Linked DNA regions of Colwellia sp. M166. The protein of the gene in region 1 interacts with the protein of each later gene in a pairwise test. Links are inferred from orthologs where the notes say so. Each region holds a gene or a part of one and is shown in the gene's direction. Other genes may lie near its edges. The genes, in order: mrcB and FGD67_RS13640.

Evidence for each region.
Region 2: the proteins of mrcB (region 1) and FGD67_RS13640 interact in binary tests that used the Escherichia coli proteins (3 or more experiments, as listed by UniProt). The link is inferred for Colwellia sp. M166 from one-to-one orthologs.

Annotation. Positions count from the first base shown.
Region 1 is NZ_CP040755.1:3,276,286-3,288,530, forward strand. The notes cover bases 3,923-6,943. They hold mrcB (penicillin-binding protein 1B), read left to right. Parts: upstream 3,923-4,261; coding sequence 4,262-6,625; downstream 6,626-6,943. Other genes in these bases: miaA (tRNA (adenosine(37)-N6)-dimethylallyltransferase MiaA), read right to left, coding at 3,923-4,022; dolP (division/outer membrane stress-associated lipid-binding lipoprotein), read right to left, coding at 6,763-6,943. Also shown: ATP-dependent helicase HrpB, read left to right, coding at 1-368; FGD67_RS14800 (AraC family transcriptional regulator), read right to left, coding at 379-1,290; FGD67_RS14805 (aldehyde dehydrogenase family protein), read left to right, coding at 1,411-2,931; more of miaA, read right to left, coding at 3,114-3,922; more of dolP, read right to left, coding at 6,944-7,335; FGD67_RS14825 (phosphoheptose isomerase), read right to left, coding at 7,337-7,927; FGD67_RS14830 (YraN family protein), read right to left, coding at 7,969-8,343; FGD67_RS14835 (penicillin-binding protein activator), read right to left, coding at 8,330-10,285; rsmI (16S rRNA (cytidine(1402)-2'-O)-methyltransferase), read left to right, coding at 10,271-11,122; FGD67_RS14845 (glutathione S-transferase family protein), read right to left, coding at 11,149-11,802. UniProt on the Escherichia coli protein: Cell wall formation. Synthesis of cross-linked peptidoglycan from the lipid intermediates.
Region 2 is NZ_CP040755.1:2,993,822-2,998,548, forward strand. Bases 1-2,875 are described here. They hold FGD67_RS13640 (penicillin-binding protein 2), read left to right. Parts: upstream 1-496; coding sequence 497-2,254; downstream 2,255-2,875. Other genes in these bases: rsmH (16S rRNA (cytosine(1402)-N(4))-methyltransferase RsmH), read left to right, coding at 1-145; ftsL (cell division protein FtsL), read left to right, coding at 161-475; FGD67_RS13645 (UDP-N-acetylmuramoyl-L-alanyl-D-glutamate--2,6-diaminopimelate ligase), read left to right, coding at 2,247-2,875. Also shown: more of FGD67_RS13645, read left to right, coding at 2,876-3,845; murF (UDP-N-acetylmuramoyl-tripeptide--D-alanyl-D-alanine ligase), read left to right, coding at 3,842-4,727. UniProt on the Escherichia coli protein: Essential cell division protein that catalyzes cross-linking of the peptidoglycan cell wall at the division septum. Required for localization of FtsN.

The DNA of each region.
Region 1 (12,245 bases):
AACAACAGCAAGCGTTTGAACAAATAGCGCCAACTTTTTTTATTGGTCCAACGGGACGAAAGTGTCTTATTCGCTATAGTTTAGAACAAGCCCCTGTTGTGTCTTTACCTATGCAGGAGCTATATGGTGTTACTGAAACTCCTACGGTTGGTGATAAGGTAAATAATGGTGCTGTGCCCTTGATTATTGAAATACTTTCACCGGCTAAACGACCTATTCAGGTGACACAAGACTTGGTTGCTTTTTGGCAAGGGAGTTATCGTGAGGTGCAAAAGGATATGAAGGCACAATATCCAAAGCATTTTTGGCCGGACGACCCTGCTAATGCACAAGCAACCAGGAAAACCAAACGACATATCAAAACATAAATCTCGGTATTTAGCTGCTTAAATAATGACGTTTAAAAGTACTCGGGCTAAGGTTAAAAAATTGTTTGAAGCAACGACTAAAGTGACTAGGATTATTATAACCTAGCTCAAAACAAACTTGGGTGATTTGCTGCCCTTGCTTTATCATCATGGCTGCTTTTTTTAGTCGAGTTTGTTGTTGATACACCGCAGGAGTACAGCCTAAGTGCACTCTAAACTGATGAAAGAACTTAGTACGGCTCATGCATGCCAACTTGCATAGCTGCTCTATGTTCAAGTTTGTTGCTAAGTTTTGGTTTATAAAATTCACGGCGGCGCTCATGCCATTGTGATCGGGTGTTTGTTCACTATGAGCAATAATAAAGTCGCGTGTTTGGTGGCGCAGTAAACGAATGGTTAATTCAGATATGGCTAAATCAATCATGTAATTTCGATCTTGATGATTTTCGGTATAAATTTGTACTATGCGAGCCAGTAGGGCTTGAGTTTGAGCGTTATGGTGAGTATGTACTAAATGATGATGGTATTGCCATTGACCATAGCTTTTATCCAGTGGTGCTTGTTGCTCAATATGGTTAACTATTTTTCCGATCCGTTCAAGCGATATTTCAATGGCTAAGCAGGTTGTTGGCTGATCTATTTTAGCATCAGGAAAATCGATTTCAACTTGATGATTAGGTGCAATAACAAAAGATTCATGGGGAAGGAACTCGCTCTCATAGTTAGCATGATCGTCGTGCATCACTTTTTTACCTGCCACCATACCGCAAAATAGCAGTTGATCAGAACTTAATTGCACCCGATTTGCTTGCTCAAAAGTATCGTAAATACTCAGCTCGGTATCAGGCCCTGCAAAGCTAATTTTATTTTCAACTAACACTTTGGGGTTTTTGCGTTTTGCCGCTAACGTTTCCTTAATCATTATTATCACGCCTTATATTTGTACTGGCAGTCAACTTTTTTGAATTAATAGCATAGTTTAAATTTTCAACATGACTAAGGTAATCAGAAATAACTATAAATACAACTAGAGGAAAGTCTTATGATATATGCAGCACCGGGAACAGAAAACGCACTCATTAATTTTAAATCACGCTATGGAAACTTTATTGGTGGCCAGTGGCTTGAGCCATGTGATGGTCAGTATTTTGATAATATTAGCCCTGTCAATGGTCAGGTTTTCTGTCAAATTCCACGCTCTAATCATAAAGACATTGAGCTGGCGCTAGATGCAGCCCATCAGGTTAAAGACGCATGGGGTGCAACATCAGTTACTGAACGTTCGAACATTTTATTGAAAATCGCCGATCGTATTGAGCAAAATTTAACCTATTTAGCGGTAGCTGAAACTTGGGATAATGGTAAAGCCGTACGAGAAACCTTGGCGGCTGATATTCCTTTAGCGGTTGACCATTTTAGATATTTTGCCGGTTGTTTACGTGCACAAGAGGGCTCTATTGGCGATATTGATGAAAATACCGTTTCTTATCAATTTCATGAACCCTTAGGTGTGGTTGGGCAGATCATTCCGTGGAATTTTCCAATATTAATGGCCGCTTGGAAACTGGCACCAGCATTAGCGGCGGGGAATTGTGTAATATTAAAGCCAGCAGAACAAACACCAGCATCAATTTTAGTGTTAGCTGAGCTTATTGGTGACTTATTGCCTAGTGGCGTATTAAATATCGTTAATGGCTATGGTAAAGAAGCAGGTCAAGCGTTGGCGACGAGTACTAGAATTGCCAAAATAGCCTTTACGGGGTCAACGCCGGTTGGCTCGCATATTTTGAAATGTGCAGCTGAAAATATAATTCCTTCCACGGTTGAGTTGGGCGGAAAATCACCGAATATATTCTTTAAAGATGTGATGGATCATGAAGATGAATATTTGAGCAAATGTATTGAAGGTATGGTGCTAGCTTATTTTAATCAAGGTGAAGTTTGCACCTGTCCATCACGGGTATTTGTTCATGAAGATATTTATCCTCAATTTATTGAAAAAGTGATTGAACGCTCTAAAGCGATTAAGCGTGGTAACCCGTTGGACACCGAAACTATGGTGGGGGCACAAGCTTCTCAAGAACAGTTTGATAAAATTATGCGCTATATCGCTATTGGTCGTGATGAGGGGGCTGAAGTTTTACTTGGTGGTGAAGTTGAAACTCTGGCTGGAGAGCATGAAAATGGCTTCTATATTCAACCGACTTTGTTAAAAGGCACCAATGATATGCGAGTATTCCAAGAAGAAATCTTTGGTCCGGTGATCTCGCTTTCAACCTTTAAAGATGAAGCGGAAGTACTTGAGCTGGCCAATAGTTCAGAGTTTGGTTTAGGTGCGGGGGTTTGGACACGCGATATGAATTTAGCCTATCGTATGGGACGCAAAATACAAGCCGGACGAGTGTGGACTAACTGTTATCACCTGTATCCAGCACATGCGGCATTTGGTGGTTATAAAAAGTCAGGTGTTGGTCGTGAAACCCATAAAATGGCGCTAGAGCACTATCAGCAAACCAAGAATTTATTGGTCAGCTATGATGTTAACCCGTTAGGTTTTTTCTAGCATTAGTGGCTGAGTGAGTGGTTTACTCGCTAACAAGCTTTTTATCTATTGTAGCTAGCATCCATACTTAACTGACTAGCAAATATGGCACTATGCTAACAACATTAGTGCCATGTTTGCTTATCTAATACTGATAGAATGGTCAGTGTTCAGCGGTAATGTTAGTGAGCGCTAAAGTTAATTTAGCGACTTAATTGTGCGATAACTTTCATCGCTTGTGCAAGGACATCTTTATCGCCGTCTAGCCAATGAATTTTAGAACTATTGCGTTCTAATCGGCGCAGCCAAGTATCTTGTTTTTTTGAGAATTGATGGATGGCTGAATTGAGCTTTTGAAAGCAATCGTTTTTACTTAACTTTCCTTGTAAATACTGAGCAATAAATCGATACTCTAAACCATAAAAATATAAGGTTTCCCAACTTACGCCTTGCGCGTGTAGTTGCGCTACTTCCTCAATTAATCCTTGCGTCATCCGCTCTTGTAAACGTTGGGTAATGCGTTGGCGAATAACCTCTCTTGGCCATTTTATGGCAAATATTAGCGGCTTTAAATCGGGAAAATCATTGCTGTTGTCTTGTGCGTCATGTTCGCCTTGTGCTATTTCAATAGCGCGCACGAGTCGATCACGTTCAATAAGATCCGTAGTATTATGTAGATTTGGCTTAAGTTGTTGTAATTTAATCACTAAATCATCATGAGAAAGTATTGCTAATGAAGCTCTAAGCGCTTTATTTTCTGGCACTTCAATCAGTCGATAGCCTTTGAGTATCGAGTCAACATAAAGTGCCGAGCCACCGGCCATAATAGCAAGCTTATTTTTATTGGTAATTTCTTGGTAGGCGTCAATAACGTTTTGTTGAAAATCGAAAATACTATATTCATAACCAGGATCGACAATATCAATTAAGTGATGTTTAACATTTTGGTATTCATCGAGGTCTTTACCACTACCAATGTCCAAACCACGATATACTTGCCGAGAGTCAGCGGAGATAATCTCGCCATTTAGCATTTGGGCCAATGCTACTGCCAGTTTAGTTTTACCTGATGCTGTTGAGCCAAGTACTACTAGCATGTTAAAAGCTGACATAAATAACCTATGGGTATTGATACCAAACGGATTAAGTAATTCTTACTAGGTGAGCAAGTCATTAGTCCGATTGCTATGAGCTAAAATAAAGCCTGAATTATATCGTTAAATTTATCACTATGCTTGTGGCTTATGCTGTTTTTGGTTAATTTTAGCCATTAAAATATATCATTAGTGATATAGTGTTAGTGCGATTAAGATCACGACTTTCATGTAGCTTAGAGGCAATTTAATCAAATATGGCGGCAAAAAAAACTTCTCAAACATCGACAAAAAAAACACGTAAGGCTAAGCCAGAAAATGCAAAAATTTCTGAGAAAATGGCTAATAGTCGAGTAAAACGACTGTTGCGTTGGTCATTTTGGTTTACGGTTAAAATGAGTGTTTTACTGATGTTTATGCTGTTTATTTACAGTATTTATCTTGATGGTAAAGTGCGTGATAAGTTTGAAGGTCAGCGCTGGCAAGTACCCGTGCAGGTTTACGGTGCGGTTGAAGAATATAGTATTGGCAGTAAGTTAGCACTGACCAATTTGAAACAAGCTTTAATTGCCAATCGTTATAAAAAAGTGACCAAGGCTCAACGTCCGGGTGAGTTTGCTTTGTCAAAAAGTCGAGCGATTATTTATCGTCGTGCTTTTGATTTTGGTGGTGGAATTGAGCCCGCGCAAGAAATCACCATTGACCTTGCTAATGGTAAAGTCCAAGCCTTGTATCGTAATAATGAACATGTTTCGCAGCTACGATTAGAACCCCTTTTATTGGATAGAATTTTACCTGAAAGCAAAGAAGATCGGGTATTAGTGTCTTTACAAACCGTGCCTGAAAAGTTGTTGGATACGTTATTACTCATCGAAGACCGAGATTTCTATTTTCATCATGGCGTTTCACCATTCGGTATTTTGCGGGCACTTTACCAAAATTTAAGAGCGGGTCGCACAGTACAAGGCGGTAGTACCTTAACGCAGCAACTGGTTAAAAATATGTTTCTAACCAGAGAGAAAACCTTATGGCGCAAAGCTAATGAAGCCATCATGGCGCTAATTTTGGAATATCGATACAGCAAAGATCAGTTATTAGAAGCCTATATTAATGAGGTGTACCTAGGACAACATTACGCCAATGGTATTTACGGCTTTGGCTTGGCAGCAGACTTCTACTTTGGTAAGTCTATCCAATCCCTTAATTCTGAACAAATGGCGATGATTATTGGCCAAGTTAAAGGACCTAGTTATTATGATCCTTGGCGTTTTCCCGAGCGCACAACTAAGCGACGAGACCTAGTCTTGCGCTTAATGTATCAAGAAGAAATTATTTCTCGGCATGAGTTTGAACGGGCGGTTGAGTCGCCTTTATCGATCAGAAAAAAACGACGAGTACAGCAACAAAAGTTTCCAGCGTATTTGCAATTAGTTAAAGCCGAACTGTCACGACACTTATCAGAATACCAGCAACAATCGGGTGTACGGGTGTTTACCCGTTTTTCAATTAATCAACAGTTAGCTTTACAAGCCAGTATTGACCAGCAATTACCGAGTTTAGAAGAAAAATCAGGCTCTGAATTACAGGTTGCTATGGTGATCTCAGATGTAAAGTCAGGCGGTATTCGGGCTTTAGCTGGCGGCAAAGAAGCGGGTTATGCTGGGTTTAATCGAGCATTGCATGCTCAACGACCTATTGGCTCGTTAATTAAACCTGCGGTATATCTTGCGGCGTTGGAACGTTATCAGCGCTTTAATTTAGCTAGTATCATTGAAGATAGAGCTATCACACTTGCTAATGCAGGTGGGCAAGCTTGGCAGCCGAAAAATTATGATGGTAAATATCGCGGCCAAGTACATTTAATTGATGCACTGGTCTCAAGCCTTAATGTGCCGACGGTAAATCTTGGCATGCAATTAGGTTTAGATAATGTCGCGAAAGCGATACATTTATTGGGTTATCAAGACGATATTGTTACTCGACCTTCTATGTTACTGGGGGCATTAAATATGTCGCCAGTACAAATAAGCCAACTTTACTTGCCGATTGCTAATCATGGTGTCGCTGAAAAATCTCATGCAATCGAGCGTATTGTTAGTGCTCGTGGTGAAACCTTATGGCAATTTCAAGCACTAGATCAGCAAATTATTTCCACACAAGCGGCTTACTTACTCGATTTTGCATTAAATAAGGTCACGACTTCAGGTACCGCTCGCTCGTTAACTTGGCGCCTTAAAGGTACAGACGTAGCAGGAAAAACCGGCACCACCAATGATCAAAGAGACAGCTGGTTTGTTGGCTATGATAATAATACTTTAGTCACTGCTTGGTTAGGTCGAGACGATAACAAGCCAACAAAATTAACCGGTAGTAGTGGTGCATTGGTATTATTTGCTGATTTTATGAATAAAATTGACGCTCAGAGTCGGCAAGTTAATGTCCCAGCCAGTATTGAATTAGTACGCTTTGATAATAAAAGTGGCCGGGCAGTGGTAGAAGCCTGTGATAATTCGCAGTTACTACCAGCGGTGACTACCGGCTTGATATATGAAACCCAGTGCGAACAGGATCCTAATCAACAAAAGAAGAAGTCGTGGCTTGAAAGGCTGTTTAGTGAATAACTAAGCTAGATACAAAACAACAAACGTTAATGAGAGCTAATGTTAGTCTTAAAATTAAGGACTTGGTGATATAAAAAAAGCAAATCAGGGATTTGCTTTTTTGTTTTATCTGCCTAGTGTATGCTCTTTGAAAGGGATTATTTTAAGTATTCGAAAATTTTAAATACTCGGTTAACGCCGCCAACATTACGTGCAATATCAACGGCAATGGCGGCTTGAGCTTTAGTAATTAACCCCATAAGAAACACTTCGCCATTTTCTGTCACGACTTTAATGTTACTCGAGTCGAGTTCTTCATTGCCAAATAACGCGGCTTTTACTTTTGATGTTAGCCAAACGTCGTTGGTTTTTGTGGTAAAAGACGTGGTATTACTAACACGAATTTGGTTGTGAAGTTGGTTGACACCATTAACGTCATTAATCGCTTTTATCGCTTGGTCGCGTAAATAACTATTAGGCGCTTGTCCAACAACCAGTACGCTGCCATTAACACTGACAACATGCAAATTAGTGTTGTTTTTTAAGGCCTCGCTATTCGCTATATTGGCATGGGCATCGAGTTCAATTTTCTGATCGTCTATTTGATTACCCAAAGAGCGATTATCAGTTGCGACACTTGCGCCACCGACCACACCAACGACAGCAGCAGCAACACAGCCTTGCAGCAGGGCTGCTAAAGCAAGTGTGCTGATAATTGATTTTATCGACATATTAACCCTCAGATTGCGGAAATAGTGTAGTATCTATAATGTCACATAAACAATGAATAACCACTAAATGTACTTCTTGAATACGTGCGGTTCGGCTTGAAGGCACACGAATCTCAACATCATTTTCACCTAATAGCCCCGCAATATCGCCACCATCACCGCCGGTTAAGGCGATAATAGGCATGTCACGTGATACTGCGGTCTCAATAGCTTTAATAACATTACGCGAATTACCGCTAGTTGAAATAGCCAGTAGCACATCACCATTGTTACCTAATGCACGTACTTGCTTGGAAAAAATTTCATCAAAATGATAGTCATTACCAATTGAAGTAATGGTTGAACTGTCAGTTGTGAGCGCTATAGCGGGTAATGGCGGACGTTCGGTTTCGTAACGATTTAATAATTCAGCAGAGAAATGCTGTGCATCACCGGCTGAACCACCATTGCCACAGGCTAATATTTTATTGCCGGCTAATAGGCTTTGTACCATGGTCATGCCTGCTTGCTCTATTGGTCCAGCCAATAATTCGCTGGCGGCAATTTTTGTTTGTATGCTCTCGGTAAAATTACTTTTTATCCGTTCTAACATGGTGGAATTAGCTCCGTTGTCTCATTTCGTAAAGGCATTGATTAAAAGGCATTTTTAAGCCAAGTAATTTCTGGGTTGTTAATGTCACCTTGCATGGCGATAACATCGAATCGGCAAGGGGTATTATATTCATTTAATCCTGCTTGTTGCAGATAAAATTCAGCACATTGTTTAATTTTTTGCTGTTTTTTTACTGATACCGCAGCTAAAGCACCACCAAAGTGTGAATTTTTGCGGTATTTCACTTCAACAAACACCCAAATGTCATGCTCAGTCATAATTAAATCAATTTCACCACGGCGGTTTTGAAAATTACAGCTTCGTAATAATAAACCCTGCTGGGTTAAATAGCGCGCGGCTAATTGCTCACTATTTTTCCCCGTGGTGACGGTATTGGTTTTATTAGTCCATAGCAATTTCTTGCACCTTACTACGACTATATTTACCCCAAATTAAGCTACGCTTCAAAATATTATCACTGCCAAGTTGTAATATGCCAGTTTGACCATAATGACGGACATAAGTTTTATTTTGCATCGCAGAAATTTTATCGACTAAGGCTAAACTATCAAATCCCATAGCAAATATGGTTTGTAAGCTATCACTGCGGTTAGGCCATAATTTTTTTGCTTGTGCTACTAAAGCTTTATTTTGTAGCTTACTTTTTAACTGCCAAGGCATTTCAGTAAAGATTAAACCGGATAAATCACGATTATCACTTTTATCTATTTTAGTGCTGTGACTGCGAGAACTAGCATATACCGGAATTAAATCAGCAAATGGGCTGATATTTACGTCGATATAAGGTTTTAATAATTTTGTCTCTAGCGGTAAGCCAACCACGTAAATCATATCGATATCGCGACGATTACGTAGTTCGCTCTTAATTGAGTATTTAATATGCCTATTAAGCTCTTTGGTTCTTTGTTGGCTTAAGTCGACGCCAAGACTTGCTTGCAGTTGATTTTGCATTTTTGCGTCATTATTAAAAAACACCATCTCTGGCGTTTGGCCCGTAATGTGCTGCCATTGTTGGCTGAATGTTTGCGCGATACGGCGGCTAGCATTGTCTTGATGGCTTAAAATAAGAGGCTGTTGATAATGTTGACGACTAAGCGTTGTAGCCGCTTGCATTGCCTCATCTTCTGGTCGCATTGATAAGGCAACTTGATGTGGCAGCAAGTTAACCTCTTCAGGCAGGTTAAGCAATAATGTTGGTAGTGTAATTTCAGTTTGTGCTAAGTAGCTTGTTACATTCTCTTTTAATAATGGGCCAATCACATAGTCGATGCTTAGCTCGGTTAGCGTTGCGCTTAATGTGGTCATGTCCAGTGTTGCTGAATCGATAAAGTGTAAGGTTTTACCGCTGTTGATATTGTACGCAGCAAGTATGCCTTGCTGAGCAACTTTACCGGCACGTTCTTGCTTACCAGACAGTGGAATAATAACGGCAACATGCTCAAACTCATTGCTCAGTGTTGGCTGTTGTTGGTTTAAGTTAGTAACAATGTGCTGTGCAGGATGGGTTTTGAATTCTCTTTGCCATTGACTTAAATAACGCTTGAAGCGAGTGTCGTCATCACCAAACTTATTGGCAAAAGTGAGTAACTTACTCCAACCTTTAATGTTGGGTGGCGACATTTTAACTAGCTGTTGATGCTGCCAAGGTGATAACTGGCAAAGTTGCTGCCAAATCATCTCAATATCATCAGTGCTTGCTGTTGAGTTTTTAGCAAAAGCGTGTAAGTTGGCCTCAAGTGCGGCAATGGGTAAATTTCTTTGACTTTGTACGCTTGCAAGGGTTTGATAATAATCTAGGCCATGAGTAAGTTGAGACTGTTCTTTGATATTATTGGCGCTATTCAGTGCTTGATAAGCTTTTTGTTGCTTTTCTAAAGCCAATAAGCTTTTGGCTTCTATGACCGCTAATTGATATTGCTGCTGTGGGGCTTCAGCCAAGGCATTAAGTTGTTTCACTAACCAAAGTGCTTGGTGTGCTTTGGCTTCGATTAAATATAGCTCACTGGCCGTTAGTAGCGAAGTCACTGCGGCGTCATTTTCGTTTGATGACATCTGCACCGATGCATTTGCAACCAGTTGCTCTGCCGTTAATGCGGTTTCAAGCGTTTGGATAACATCCGTTTTTTTTACTGATGACTTTGCTGGTTTATTTAGCTGAGTTGTTGAGCAGCTAGTTAAAATAGCGACCGTTGCTAGTGCACATAAGCGACTTTTATGTGATGAAAACCATTTAGTGAGTGTCAAAGTTAATAAATCCATACTTTTTAATAGTGCTTTATAATAAACTTCATCCTCTTCAGTCTCAACACAAGTATTTTTAAAATGTCGGATTCTCAAATTCAGCCTAGCACCTTATACATAGTTGCCACACCTATCGGTAACCTTGGTGATATTAGTCAACGGGCGCGAGATATACTCGAACAGGTTGATATTATAGCCTGTGAAGATACGCGGCATACTCAACGATTGTTATCAGCATTTGCCATTAAAAATAAAACTATGTCGATGCATGACCATAACGAGCGTCAACGCCAAGAACAAATAGCCGCTTTATTAAAGGAAGGTAAAAGTATTGCCTTAGTGTCGGATGCCGGTACGCCATTGATCAGCGATCCAGGTTTTCATTTAGTACGTCATTGCCGTCAACAAGGTTTAAATGTTTCGCCAATTCCCGGTGCATGTGCTGCTATTGCTGCGCTTTCAGTTGCCGGTTTACCGACAGATCGTTTTACTTTTGAAGGTTTTCTACCATCAAAATCAGGCGCCAGACAAGCAACATTAAATGATTTGGCGAACGAAACGCGTACCTTAGTGTTTTATGATGCACCGCGTCGCGCTATTGATACCGTTGAAGATATTGTTAAAACCCTTGGCGGTGAGCGTTATGTGGTGATGGCACGTGAATTAACCAAAACCTTTGAAACTATTCATTCTGATACCGCTGATAATTTATTAACTTTTTTACAAGCCGACCCAAATCAACTCAAAGGTGAAATGGTACTGATCATTGAAGGGAAAAAAATTGACCCTAATGACATTCCTGCGCATGTTGTGGCAACATTGAAGTTACTCTTAACCGAGATGAAACCTAAAAGAGCTTGCGCTATAGCGGCGGAAATTCATGGCGTGAAGAAAAACGCTCTGTATGACTATGCGCTGGCTATGAAAGCTTAGAGCCTTTGCTATGAAAACATAGCGCGTTAGCCTATATCAACCGGCTTTATGGTGTAATTACTGATTTCTTGGCCTATATCTTTAATTGCCATAAAGCTTGCTCTGTTCTTTAGTCTTTGCAAATAAGCCAGTGTTTGTGGTTGATACTGCTTTGCTAAACCCAATAATTCCCCTAAATAAAGTGCATAACCTACGCTGACATCAGCAATGGTAAATTTATTGTCTACTAAATAGTGCTTGTTTTCTAAGTGGATATTTAAGCGTTTTAAACGTGCTAAAAACCAAATGGCATAGTCTTTAACAACTTGTGATTGTTGGCGTTCAGGTTGCTCAAATTGGCTGTACCTTAACACTAAGGTTTGTGGAAAAGTCAGTGTGGCATCACTAGAAAATAACCAATTCAAATAATCGCCATATTCCGGGTGTGTTACTGGCACGCTTAAGTCATGATGGGGGCAGCGTTCAGCAAGATAGAGCAGCATCGCACTCGACTCGGTTAGCGTAGTATCACCATCTTTTAGGAATGGCACAGTACCTAACGGGTTAATTGTTAAATATTCTTTTGCTAAAAAGCGCGGTGGGAAGGGCAATGAGTGTAGTTTATATTCAAGCTGCATCTCTTCTAAAGCCCATAATACGCGCAGTGAACGGGTATTATGGCAATGCCAAAGTTCTATCATAAATACGCTCCATTTCATGTTTTGAAATTACTATAACAGCAGATGCTTAGTGACGATATTTAATTTAGTGAATAGACCTTAGTGATGATTTGGGGTAGAATGCGCGCCGAGTTGACGAGACAATCGCTGCTTTATCGTTGTGCCTTCGGGTAGACAGATGGGGGGGAGGAAAGTCCGGGCTCCAATGAGCAGGGTGCCAGGTAACGCCTGGGCGGCGTGAGCCGACGACAAGTGCAGCAGAGAGAAGACCGCCGATGGTTGTTCTTAGGAACCTCACAGGTAAGGCTGAAAGGGTGCGGTAAGAGCGCACCGGATTGCTGGTAACAGTAATTGCAGGGTAAACTCCACCCGGAGCAAGACCAAATAGGGTTTCATGACTAGGTTAATGCAAATTAGCATAGTATAAGCGTGGCTCGCGTGGAAACCGGGTAGGTTGCTTGAGC
Region 2 (4,727 bases), 290 kb from region 1 along the record:
CATGCCAATTAGTGAAGAAGAATTAAATAAAGGCAAGAATTTAAGTTTAGTTGGACGTAAGTTAAAACCCAGCAAAGATGAAGTTGAAGAAAATGTGCGTTCTCGCAGCTCGGTACTTCGTGTTGCGCAAAGGTTAGCGCGCTAATTACGGTGCTTTAGTATGGCAACCAAGAAAGTGGTGTTAGTACTTGATATTTGGCAGGACATTCGGCGCCATCTCGCTATATATGGCATTTTATTATTAGTATTGCTATCAGCGTTTTCAGTCATTTACTTTACTCACTTGAATCGGCAAACCACCAGTAAAATTGAAGTGTTATTAACTGAACGTGATGGCTTAGAAAATGAATGGCGTAATTTATTATTAGAGCAAAATAGCTTGGCAGAGCATAGTGCCATCGAAAGCAATGCAGAAAAACAGCTGAATATGACAAGGCCAGATGCCAGCTCTGAAATTATTATTAAATTACCATAAATTTTTAGCACGAGTAGGGCTATGAAAAAACCAGCACAATATAATCCGAACACAGTAGTATGGCGTTTTTACGTTGTGCTAGGTGCTGTTGTGCTGATTTATGCTGGTTTAATGGCTCGTACTGCATATATTCAAGTGTTTGAACCTGACATGCTGAAAAAGCAAGGTGATAACCGCTCACTTCGTACCAATACTAAAACCGTACAACGGGGCTCCATTGTCGATCGTAATGGCCATGAATTAGCGATCAGTGTACCGGTAGAAACAGTGTGGGCGGATCCTAAAATTATTTTTGATAGCAATGCTTTATCAATGAAAAAGCATTGGCAAGCTTTGGCTGATGTACTAGGTCAAGATGTTAAAAAACTACAAGTGAGAATTACTAAAAACCCGACTAAACGCTTTGTTTACATTGAACGTAAAGTCGCACCGGCGATGGCTAATTATATTCGCGAATTAAAAATTCCAGGCATTCATTTACGTAAAGAATCTAAGCGTTTTTATCCTGCGGGTGAAATAAGTGCCCATGTTGTCGGCTTTACTAATGTTGATGACAAAGGTATTGAAGGCATTGAGCGGGTTTATGACCAGTTGCTAACTGGAGAAGATGGTGAAAAACAATATCGTAAAGACGCTAAAGGTCGAAAGATAGAGATTTTATCAGTCAAAGCCTCTACGCCACCTAAAGAAATAACCTTGAGCATTGATCAACGTATTCAAGCACTTGCTTATCGTGAACTCAAAGGCGCAGTGAAAGCGTTTAAGGCAACATCAGGGTCCGCTGTTGTTACCAATGTGAATACTGGTGAGGTATTAGCTTTGGTGAATAGTCCATCATATAACCCAAACAACCGTTCGGGTGTAGCAATTCACCGTTTTCGTAATCGCGCTATTACTGATATCTATGAACCCGGTTCAAGTGTGAAGCCATTGACGGTTTTAACTGCACTGGAATTTGGTAGCGTAAAAAAAGATAGCATCATTGATACTTACCCAGGCTGGATGCGATTAGGTGGTAGTCGAGTTTCTGATCCGCGCTACCTCGGAAAAATAACTTTAGCTGAGTTATTGGTGCACTCTTCAAATATGGGCACGACTAAGTTGGCATTATCGGTACCCAAAGATTATTTAATTGATAAGTTTTTTGATGCAGGATTTTCTGAAGAAACCGGTACCGGACTTGTCGGTGAAAGTTCAGGCATGATGCACGATAGAGCGCGTTGGTCAAAATTTGAATTAGCGACATTGTCTTGGGGTCACGGTGTTGCTATTACCCCAATTCAGTTGGCGCGTTTTTATACCATATTAGCTAATGGCGGTATGAAAATACCGTTAACGATTTTAAAGCAAGACCCACAAGAACAGGTCAAGAAAAATGCTGAACGTATTTTTTCTGCAGAAAATAGTCAAAATGTATTAGACATGCTTGAACACGTCGTTAATGAACACTATACCGTTGCAAAAATAGACGGTTACCGTGTTGGTGGTAAAAGTGGTACGGCGATTAAAGCCTTTGCCGGTGGTTATGGTAATGATTATGTCGGTTTATTTGCCGGTGTAGCACCGATATCAGATCCTGAGATTGCTGTGGTGGTGGTGATTGATGACCCCGGTGGTGATTTATATCACGGGGGGGAAGTTGCTGCGCCAGTTTTTTCCCGTATTATGAAAGGCACGCTGCGGCTGCTCAATGTAGCGCCAGATGCCAATACCAAAGTAACCGTTGTAACGGCAGAGCCAAAAACAGAAAACCTACCCAAGGAGCGTGACCATGTTTGATCACGCTTTACGCGTTTCTAATCAACCAAGAAATTTTGCTGCCATTGAAGCGGTATTAAAGCGTGCTAGCATTAGCTTGAATCACCATGATTTAACTCAACTTAAAGCCAAGTTTTCTCAGCTGTTTCAAACTGATGCGACTACTGCTGACTTGGTTAATGATACGCGAACGATTAAGCCTGGCGATGTGTTTTGTGCCGTTATGGGTAGCTTACGTGATGGACGTGAATATATTGCCCAAGCGCTTGCTGCCAATTGTGCAATGATAATACAAGAAACGACTGAGCCATCAGCACATGGAAAACTGACTTGGTTACAGCAGACAGATACAGACGCCATTGCGATATTGAATTATTTTCAGCTGAATCAAGACTTATTTAATGTTGCTAAAGCCTTTTATGGCGCACCTCAACAATCGATGAATATTATTGGTATTACCGGTACCAATGGTAAAACCAGCACCAGTCAAATTATTGCTAATTTATTAGACTATTGTCAGAAAAACTGTGCGGTTATTGGTACCAATGGTGCTGGCAAGCTTGCCAGTTTAAAAAGTATTGATAACACCACCCCAGGTGCAACAGAGTTACATCAGCTATTGGCATTGTTTAATACCCAAGATATCACCGATGTTGCGATGGAAGTTTCATCGCATGCGTTAGCGCAAAAACGCGTTAGCGCCGCTTTATTCAACACCGCAGTATTTACTAATTTAACGCGAGATCATTTAGATTATCATCACACTATGTCGGCTTATGCTGACGCGAAAAAACAAATATTTACCGGTGATAGTCAGCAAGTTGCGGTGATTAATGGTGATGATAGCCAAGGGCGCAATTGGCTAGAACATTGGCCTGAAATACAAACTGTAGTGGTGTATGGTCGTGGGGAAAATATTAGCAGCTATAGCCACTTTGTCCAAGCACTTGATATAAAACACCATGTGGATGGGGTAAGTTTTACGTTAAATACCGAGCAGGGCCAGTGCCAAATTCGCAGTCAGTTGTTAGGTAATTTTAATGTCGAAAACCTCCTCGCTGCTATCGCGGTATTAATGGTTGAAAACATTGCTCTGAGTATGATTGCTAACGCAATTAGGCAACTTGTACCGATTATTGGTCGTATGGAAGCCTTTTCATCTGTTGGTAAACCGACAACGGTTGTTGATTATGCCCATACCCCTGATGCTTTGGCGAGTGCTTTAGATGCTTGCCGTTTACATTGTCAGGGTAAACTATGGCTAGTTTTTGGCTGTGGTGGCGACCGCGATGTTGGCAAGCGTGCTTTGATGGCAAAGGTTGCTGAAGACAAAGCGGATCATATTATTATTACTAATGACAACCCGCGTAGTGAAGCGCCTGAAGCAATAGCTGCCGATATCATTGCTGGTTTACGCCAGCCAGAGTGCGCTGAAAAAATCTTAGATAGAAAGAGCGCTATATTAAGCACATTACAGAAGGCACAGGCCAATGATGTCATTCTTTGTGCCGGTAAAGGTCATGAAGATTACATCATCATGGGGGCTGAAAAGCATCATTATGATGAACGCGCAGTGGTTCGTGGGTTTTATACAACAGAGGTGATGCTATGATCGCGCTAACGTTAACTGAACTTACGCAAGCGGTTGATGGTCAATTGTTTGGCGAGAACTTAACGATAAATGCTATTAGTACTGACAGCCGGGCCTTAAATGCTGGCGATGTTTTTTTAGCATTACAAGGGCCAAATTTTGATGGTCATAAATTTGTTAAGCAAGCCAGTGAGCAAGGCTGTAGCGCTGTTATTGTTCAACAATTTTATGATGAGATTGCAATGGCACAAGTGGTAGTTGCCGATACACATCAAGCCTTAGGTCAAATTGCCGCGTATGTGAAAGCAAAAGTTGCCCCAAAAACGGTTGCAATTACCGGTAGTAGTGGCAAAACCACGGTAAAAGAAATGGTTGCCGCAGTGTTAAGTCGTTTAGGTAATGTTTTAGCAACTCAAGGTAATTTTAATAATGATATTGGTGTACCACTTACCTTATTACGTTTAGAAGAAAAGCATGACTTTGCTGTTGTTGAGTTAGGTGCAAACCACATTGGTGAAATTGCCTATACCTCAGGCTTAGTAAAACCAGATGTTGCCATTATTAACAATATTGCTGCCGCACACTTAGAAGGGTTTGGCGATTTATCTGGTGTTGCTCGGGCAAAAGGCGAAATATTTTCCGGGTTAAGTGCTAATGGCGTCGCTATATTTGCTGAAAATAATCCATGGCTTGATAAATGGCAATGGCGTTTAGCAGATAAAAAAGTGCAACGTTTTTCCTGTGAGGGAATAGCTGATTGTTATAGCCATCAGGAAGTTTTAGATGATAACGGTTGTGCGAGTTTCAAATTAACCACTCCGATAGGCAGTACCTATATTGAATTGACAGTACCAGGTCATCACAACGTTTGTAATGCGGTCGCTGCAGCAACCATAGCTTTAG